DNA from 2 places in the Streptococcus sp. SI1 genome. Region 2 is predicted to be linked to the other one. Evidence: predicted binding sites of a transcription regulator. Region 2 holds the regulator's gene; the other holds the start of a gene.
The links. The regulator CtsR, encoded in region 2, represses protease genes until heat stress. The targets are predictions, from matches to a motif close to TTGGTCAAAAAAGGTCAAANA.

Region 1: the regulator CtsR is predicted to act here: its motif matches at 2,597-2,617, upstream of PCY10_RS00390 (ATP-dependent Clp protease ATP-binding subunit).

Annotation. Positions count from the first base shown of each region.
Region 1 covers NZ_JAQFJE010000001.1:58,796-63,234, forward strand. Annotated here, with positions in the region: gene PCY10_RS00385 (GyrI-like domain-containing protein) at 1-240, shown strand, start outside; gene PCY10_RS00390 (ATP-dependent Clp protease ATP-binding subunit) at 287-2,554, opposite strand; gene PCY10_RS00395 (DUF1797 family protein) at 2,794-3,024, shown strand; gene PCY10_RS00400 (ClbS/DfsB family four-helix bundle protein) at 3,177-3,719, shown strand; gene PCY10_RS00405 (ABC transporter permease) at 4,163-4,439, opposite strand, start outside.
Region 2 covers NZ_JAQFJE010000006.1:105,292-109,730, forward strand. Annotated here, with positions in the region: gene rpsB (30S ribosomal protein S2) at 1-38, shown strand, start outside; gene tsf (translation elongation factor Ts) at 121-1,164, shown strand; gene PCY10_RS08160 (hypothetical protein) at 1,240-1,590, opposite strand; gene PCY10_RS08165 (CtsR family transcriptional regulator) at 1,849-2,310, shown strand; gene PCY10_RS08170 (ATP-dependent Clp protease ATP-binding subunit) at 2,314-4,439, shown strand, end outside.

The sequences.
Region 1 (4,439 bases), on a different contig from region 2:
AAACCAAATTTACACTATGATGAAATTCGCTTCGAACGAATGGATGAAGGAAATAGTATTGCAATGCTTCATGTAGGACCTTTTGACGATGAACCGCAAACTTTTGCGAAAATGGATGCTTTCTGTCAAGAAAATGGGTTAAAACGTTGTATGAATTACCATCGTGAAATATATTTGAACAACAAAAATCGAACAAGTCCACAAAAGCTGAAGACAATTTTGAGATACAGGGTTCAGTAACTAGAAATCACTCCTTAGAGAAACTTCTAAGGAGTGATTTTTGTATCTAATTAGCATTGTTATCTATTGTTGTCTTGGATTTATTCTCAGATTTTTTAGCTGGTTTGATGACAATCTTACCATTACTTGTCATGATAGCTTTGAGCTCTTTGTCGCTTGGATGTTCAAGATAGTAGTCAGTGATAGCATCCTCAATGTGATCTTGGATTGTCCGACGAAGTGGACGAGCTCCCATTTTCGGATCGTAACCAAGATTAACTAATTTTTCCTTGACTTTATCTGTTACATCTAGGTAAATGTCATTCGTGGCAAGCCGTTCATTGACATCTTTAAGCATCAAATCTACGATTTGTAGGAGATTTTCCTTGCTAAGAGATTTGAACTCAATAATACCATCAAAACGGTTCATAAATTCTGGACTGAAGAAGTTTCCTAATTCACCGATAACAGAATTGGTTCGTCCTTCACGCGCTGCACCGAATCCGACGTTTGCTTCAACTTTTCCAGTACCGGCGTTGGAAGTCATAATGATAATCGTATCTTTGAAACTGACTGTCCGACCTTGTCCATCTGTCAGACGTCCGTCATCCAGTACTTGCAAGAACATATGCATGACATCTGGGTGAGCTTTTTCTATTTCATCAAGTAAAATGAGAGAATAAGGATTACGACGTACGCGTTCTGTTAATTGCCCAGCCTCTTCGTAGCCAACGTAACCTGGAGGCGCTCCGACGAGTTTTGCTACGCTATGTTTTTCCATATACTCACTCATATCAAAGCGAATCATGCTGTCAGCTGAACCAAAGAGCTCAATCGCTAGTTGTTTAGAAAGTTCTGTTTTGCCGACACCGGTTGGCCCAACAAAAAGGAAAGAACCAATTGGTCGGTTTGGTGTACCTAGTCCAACTCGATTACGGCGAATAGCTTTGGCAATTTTATCAACAGCATCATCTTGACCAATGACATGAGTTTTCAAATCATCAGCCAGACTAATCAATTGTGATTGTTCCTTTTCTTTCAAGTCGCCAACTGGAATATTGGTCTTTTGCTCAATGATATGTTCAATGGTTTTTTCACTGATAAGAGGCGTATCTTGATCAGCCATTTTATTTTGCTGCATTTCTTTGTATTTGGCAATTTGGTCACGGAAATAAGCAGCTTTTTCAAAATCTTCATCACGAGTAGCTTGTGCCTTGAGATTTTCAGCTTCTACCAATCGTTGATCAATGACTTTTGGATCGACAAAGTTAAGTGTCAGATTCATCTTAGAGCCTGCTTCATCTAGCAAGTCAATGGCCTTATCAGGCAAGAAGCGATCTTGGATATACCGATTGGACAAGACAGCTGCTGCTTCAATGGCATCGTCGGTGTATTTGACGTGGTGATAGTCTTCGTATTTCTTTTGAATACCTTTGAGGATAGTGATCGTTTCTTCAACTGTTGGTTCATCAACTTTTACAGGCTGCATACGGCGTTCCAGTGCAGCATCTTTTTCGATAATCCGGTATTCATTGAGAGTTGTGGCACCAACTAATTGGAGTTCACCGCGAGCAAGTGCTGGTTTTAGAATGTTTCCAGCATCCATATTTCCATCACCGGCAGAACCAGCTCCAACAATTTCGTGAATTTCATCAATGAATAATATCACATCCTGACGAGAGCGAATTTCGTTCATAAGTTTTTGCATTCGTTCTTCAAATTGACCACGGATACCAGTTCCTTGAACCAAGCTAACGACATCTAAGCGGATAACTTCTTTGCCTTGGAGTTTATGTGGCACATCACCGTCTACAATTTTCTGAGCCAAGCCTTCGACAACTGCTGTTTTACCGACACCGGGCTCTCCGATGAGGACAGGGTTGTTCTTCGTTCTACGATTGAGGATTTCAATAACACGAACAATTTCCTCATCACGACCAATCACGGGGTCAATTTCACCACGCCGAGCAAATTCAGTCACATTGATACCGAATTCTTCTAGGAGACCTTTAGGTTGCTGTGGTGCTTGTTGGCGTGTACTATTGCCTTGATTGGAGCCATAGCCTCCATTGCCATATCCACCACCTGATTGAGTAGGAGGAGTCTGCGGTTCTTGATGATTTTGAAAATTCCCTATATTGCTAAAGAAATCATCAAATGGGTCTAGGTTGTTTTGATTATTCATATTGGTCATGCCACGAAATAAGGCATTGTTTGGATCCGTTTTCATGATTTGATAACAATTTTGACAGAGGTCAACTTGATGTTGTTTCCCATTAACATTTGTGTAAAGATGAATGGTAGATTCATTTATTTTACAGTTTTGACAAAGCATACGCTACCTCTTTCTTTGAAAAATTTACTTGGCGAAGATCAATTGGTCAATTATAGTCAAACTTCTTAGTTTCATTATAGCAGTATTCTAAAACATTGCAAGGATAAAGTGTTAAAAGAGAGAAGTTTATATTTGAGCGTTTCATTTTGTGTTAAATTTACCAAAAATGGGTCTTTTGCTGGTATTTCATCTTTCATTTGTGGTAAAATAGTAACGTATAAATGAATAGGAGAAGGAAAATGGAATCACATTTAGTAAGAATTATCAATCGTTTAGATGCTATGACAAAAGATGGTGGCAATCTGAAACGTAATTTTGAACGTGACGGAGTTGTTGTAGCAGAAGTAGCTTATAGTTATGATGAAGAAAATGGCTCAGTTTTCACTTTGCGAGATGTTGCAGCGCGTGAAACATATACGTTTGATAGCATTGATTTGATTGCGATGGAAATCTATGAATTGTTGTATTAAGTTTGTAAGTCTCTAATAAGAATATCCTCTAAGTATCCACTTAGATGTGAACTGTATCCCAAAAGTCAGACACAAAAAATCTAGCTTTTGGGGTCAGTGCAATATTGTCAAGTTGTTTCCTGTTCATTCAGAAAGCAGAAGGAGAATTTAACATGGTAAGGCCGACTAGCAAGACTGAGTTGATTAGTGCAGCGACACAGCAATATGCAAAGCTACAGTCATTGATTTCTCAATTAACAGAAGAAGAGTTGAATACCCCATTTGATTTTTCAAAAGATGAGAAACGGAAAGAAGCTCATTGGAAGAGAGATAAAAATCTTAGAGATGTTCTCATTCATCTTTATGAGTGGCAACAATTACTTCTCAATTGGGTGTATTCTAATCAAAATGGTGTAGAAAAGTCATTTTTACCACTAGCTTATAATTGGAAAAACTATGGTGAGCTGAATGTGGCATTCTGGCAGAAGCATCAACAGACTTCGTTAGAAGAAGCAACTAAAATGCTTCATCAATCTCAGAAAAACGTGCTGGTTTTAGCTGAAAATTTTACGGATGAAGAGTTGTTTTCAAAGGGCATCTATAAATGGGTTGGAGGGAGTACCCTCGGCTCCTACTTTATTAGTAGCACATCAAGTCATTATGACTGGGCTATGAAGAAGTTGAAAGCACATCGAAAGAACTGTAAAAGTCAGTAAACAATCAGTAGGGTTGGTAGCAAAAAGACAAACAACATACAATGGCTAAGAGAGCAAATCCAAAGAACTTCACATCATTCTTTGATATGTCAAAGCGAATCCAAGGTTATTCCGTTCGAAGGTTGGCAAAAGTAACTTATCAAGTAAGGTAGTGGGGCAGAACGAAAAATTGAATATGTTTAGTTTCGCTCTCTTGTTTTTAGGCTCAGGTTACTCAAGAGACCAGGAGACTGTTGAGGTGGTGAATAAAGAAAACGAAGTGTTTATCAAAGAAATTTGTTGGAGCCTAAAAGACGAACAAAATTGTGACTTGCTCCGCAAGTTCTATTCGCAACCTAAAAGCAGTGCTTTAAGCATTAGCTACCGTGTCAAAGGCTTTCGACCATAATAAAATGAGGCTGAGATCTTTTTCTCAGCCTCTTTATATGAATGGTTTCTGTGTTCTACTTGCTATTATCACCCATTAGTAAGTCTTTTGGTTGCTTACTAAGGAGTGTGACTGAAGCAATGAGGACGGAAACGATGACAATGGCAAGTCCAAAGATGACCACCTTGGTCATATCATCAGGAGATACATGTACATTGAGGCTAGTGAGGGTCTTGTTAAAGCCATCCACTTCAGCCCCGCCTCCAAGATTGGCACTCTTACCTTCTCGAGCTAGTTTTTCAGCAATACCACTGGTAACTTGTTTTAAAATGCTATTTCCCATCACCTTGCTG
Region 2 (4,439 bases):
AAGAAATCGTTGAAGTTGTTGAAGGCACAAACGAATAATCAAGTAACGAACCTATGGGGCGGGGCCTAGCCCTCCCCTTTTTATTCAATCAAATCGTAATATCTTAATTGGAGGATCAAAATGGCAGAAATTACAGCTAAGCTTGTAAAAGAATTGCGTGAAAAATCTGGTGCTGGTGTCATGGATGCTAAAAAAGCACTTGTAGAAGTAGATGGCGATATCGAAAAAGCAATCGAATTGCTACGTGAAAAAGGTATGGCAAAAGCTGCTAAAAAAGCAGATCGTGTTGCTGCTGAAGGACTGACTGGTGTCTATGTGAGTTGCAATATCGCTGCTATCGTTGAAGTGAATTCAGAAACAGATTTTGTAGCAAAAAATGCTCAATTTGTTGAATTAGTAAACGAAACGGCTAAAGTGATTGCAGAAGGCAAACCAGCGAACAATGAAGAAGCACTTGCTTTGATAATGCCTTCAGGAGAAACGCTTGAAGCTGCTTATGTTAGTGCAACTGCTACAATTGGAGAAAAAATTTCATTCCGTCGTTTTGCAGTTGTTGAAAAAGCAGATGATCAAGTATTTGGCGCATACCAACACAATGGTGGACGTATCGGAGTTATTACTGTTCTTTCAGGTAGTGACGAAGATCTTGCAAAACATGTAGCAATGCACGTTGCCGCTATGAAACCTTCCGTTCTTTCATACAAAGAATTGAGCGAAGAATTTATCCATGATGAATTGGCGCAAATGAACCATAAAATTGACCAAGACAATGAAAGCCGTGCAATGGTTGGTAAACCAGCACTTCCACACTACAAATTTGGTTCTAAACTTCAATTGACAGATGAAGTGATTGCACAAGCTGAAGAAGATATTAAAGCAGGTCTTGCGGCTGAAGGTAAGCCAGAAAAAATCTGGGACAAAATCATCCCTGGTAAGATGGATCGCTTTATGTTAGATAACACAAAAGTCGACCAACAATATACACTTTTAGCTCAAGTTTATATTATGGATGACAGCAAAACTGTTGAAGCATTCCTTGAAAGTCAAGGTGTTACAATCGCTGGCTTCACACGTTTTGAAGTGGGTGATGGTATTGAAAAAGCTGCCAATGATTTTGAATCAGAAGTAGCTGCTACGATGGCTGCTGCACTTGGACAAAACTAAGTTAATCAATTATGTAATAACAAACAAAAGGTTAGAGAACAGATGAAGTTCTCTAACCTTTTTTAGCTGCGGTTACTATTTTACAATTCTTTTAGTGAATCCCTTGTGAGAAATAACTAAATCGATAAGGATTAAAATAATCAAGGAGATGAGTAGATAAGTAATTTCGGAGTAGGTAAAAGCGATTCGGTAAGTTTGTGTAAAAAGAACAGCAAAGACACTGATGACAATGATGGCTAAATCAATTATCCATTTTGTTTTTGGTTTTATTGAAGACGGTTCAAATAAAAACGGGGCAAACAAACAGGCGACTAATGTAGCGACTTGAACATCTACATAGTTAGCAGAAATAATTGTAAAAAAGAACAAAGTTGAAAACCACCAAACCAGTACATGACGTGTATATTTGAACCAATCCATTTTCATTCATTTGGCCTCCTTTATTGATATCGTCAAATTTTCATCTATATTATAACGCTTTAAAATTAAAAGGCAAGCGTTTACACTTAAATTGTTACTAGTAGATAAGCTTTTTCACTTGCTTGAATAATCAGACTTTTCAGTTTTTCATTTAGCGCTTTCTCTTTCAAAAATGGAAGAATTTCGGTATAATATTAGTCAAAGATAGTCAATGTCAGTTGCAGATATGATTTTTGGAATGAGGTCTAAAGGGAAGGAGTTGGCATGAGTAGTAAAAATACATCAGATAGTATTGAAGAATATATTAAAACTCTTTTGGCGCAGGCAGGAATTGCAGAGTTGAAGCGAAGTGAGATTGCAGATGTTTTTCAAGTTGTTCCTAGTCAGATAAACTATGTAATAAAGACACGATTTACAGAAAGTCGTGGCTATATTGTTGAAAGTAAGCGTGGTGGAGGTGGCTACATTCGGATTGGTCGAATTGAATTTTCCAATCACCATGAGTTGCTTTGTGATTTGTTGCATAGCGTTGGTGAGCAGATTAGCCATCAGGTCTTTACAGATATTATTCAGCTGTTATTTGATGAACAGATCATGACAGAACGAGAAGGGAACCTTCTTTTAGCAACGACAACAGACAGGGTATTGGGGACAAATGCTGCACAGATTCGTGCGCGGATGTTAAAGAAAATTTTACAGCAAGTTGATAGAAAAGGGAAAAACTAATATATGAAATATTCAAAAGCTTTGACAGAAAGTATTGAATCAGCACAGTTATTAGCAAGTCATTTTGAAACGGATTATTTAGAGTCTTGGCAGCTGTTGATTGCTATGGCAAATAATCCTTATAGTGTTGCTGGTTCAGTTTTAAATGATTACCCACTTGAAATTGATGATTTTGAAAAGGCAGCTTTTCATATCACGGGGAAAGTCTATCAACAAGAGGGAGACTTTACTATTTGGCCGTTTTCTTATCGCATGAAAGTGCTATTTTTGACTGCTGAACAAATTGCAGGGGCGGTTCATGCTAATAATCTTGGGACAGAGCATATATTGCTAGCTATGTTATTTGACCGAGGAAGCTTGGCAGCGCGTATTCTTGAATTTATTGGTTTTAGTTACGAAGATAAAGAAGGCGTTTTGCGCATGACAGATCTGCGGAAAAATTTAGAGCATAAGGCCAGCTGGAATAAAGAGGATTTAAAGGCTATTCGTCACCTAAATAAAAGTGCTGCAGCAACAAGACAAACGATGGCTAATATGATGGGAATGCCTCCTGCAACCAGTGGCGGACTAGAAGATTATACTCGTGATCTAACTGAAATGGCTCATATGGGCCTTTTAGAACCGGTCATTGGGCGGGATAAAGAGATTTCTCGCATACTTCAGATTTTAAGTCGTAAGACAAAAAACAATCCGGTTTTGGTAGGAGATGCAGGAGTTGGGAAGACAGCATTAGCTCTGGGTTTGGCGCAACGTGTGGCAGATGGTCAAGTTCCAAATGAGCTTGCAAAGATGAGAGTTTTAGAGCTAGATTTAATGAATGTGGTGGCTGGAACTCGTTTTCGTGGTGATTTTGAAGAACGGATGAACAATATTATCAATGATATTGAAGCAGATGGGCATGTTATTCTCTTCATTGATGAGCTTCATACCATTATGGGGTCTGGCAGCGGGATTGACTCGACATTAGATGCAGCAAATATTCTCAAGCCGGCTTTGGCTAAAGGAACGCTCAGAACGATCGGTGCAACAACACAAGAAGAGTACCAAAAATATATCGAAAAAGATGCAGCTCTTTCACGAAGATTTGCCAAGGTTACTATTGAAGAACCAACGGTAGCTGACAGCATTGCTATTTTACAGGGACTCAAGAAAAGTTATGAAGATCACCACAAGGTCGTGATTACGGATTCGGCAATTGAGACGGCTGTTAAGTATGCGCATCGTTACCTGACTAGTAAACATCTACCTGACTCAGCGATTGACTTGCTAGACGAAGCTGCTGCAAGGGTACAAAATAAAAGCCCGCAAAATCACGTAAAAGCAGAATTGAGTGCAGCAGATGAGGCTTTAATGGCAGGCGATTGGAACAAAGTTGATACGTTGTTGGAGAAAGAGAGTCAGCCAATTGTTTATAAATTAAGGGTGAAAGACGAGGATGTTTTAGCAACACTCAGCAGTTTATCAGGTATTCCTGTGCAAAAGTTGACACAAACAGATGCGAAGAAATACCTCAATTTAGAAAAGGAACTGCACAAGCGGGTCATTGGACAAAATGAAGCAATTTCTGCTATTAGTCGAGCGATTCGGCGCAATCAATCCGGTATCCGCACTAGCAAGCGTCCAATTGGCTCCTTTCTGTTCTTAGGGCCAACTGGGGTCGGAAAAACTGAGCTAGCTAAGGCTTTGGCAGAAGTTCTCTTTGATGACGAAACAGCGTTAATTCGTTTTGATATGTCCGAATACATGGAGAAATTTGCTGCTAGTCGTCTCAATGGAGCACCTCCAGGCTATGTTGGTTATGAAGAAGGGGGAGAATTAACTGAAAAGGTGCGTAATCGTCCTTACTCTGTGCTCCTCTTTGATGAAGTGGAAAAAGCTCATCCTGATATTTTCAATGTGCTGCTCCAAGTCCTAGATGACGGGGTTCTGACGGATAGCAAGGGCCGTAAGGTAGATTTTTCCAATACTATTATCATTATGACCAGCAATCTTGGTGCGACAAGTTTACGGGACGATAAGACGGTTGGGTTCGGAGCAAGAGATGTTCGCTTTGATCATGAAAATATGGAAAAACGAATGATGGAAGAGCTAAAGAAAGCTTATCGTCCAGAATTTATTAACCGAATTGA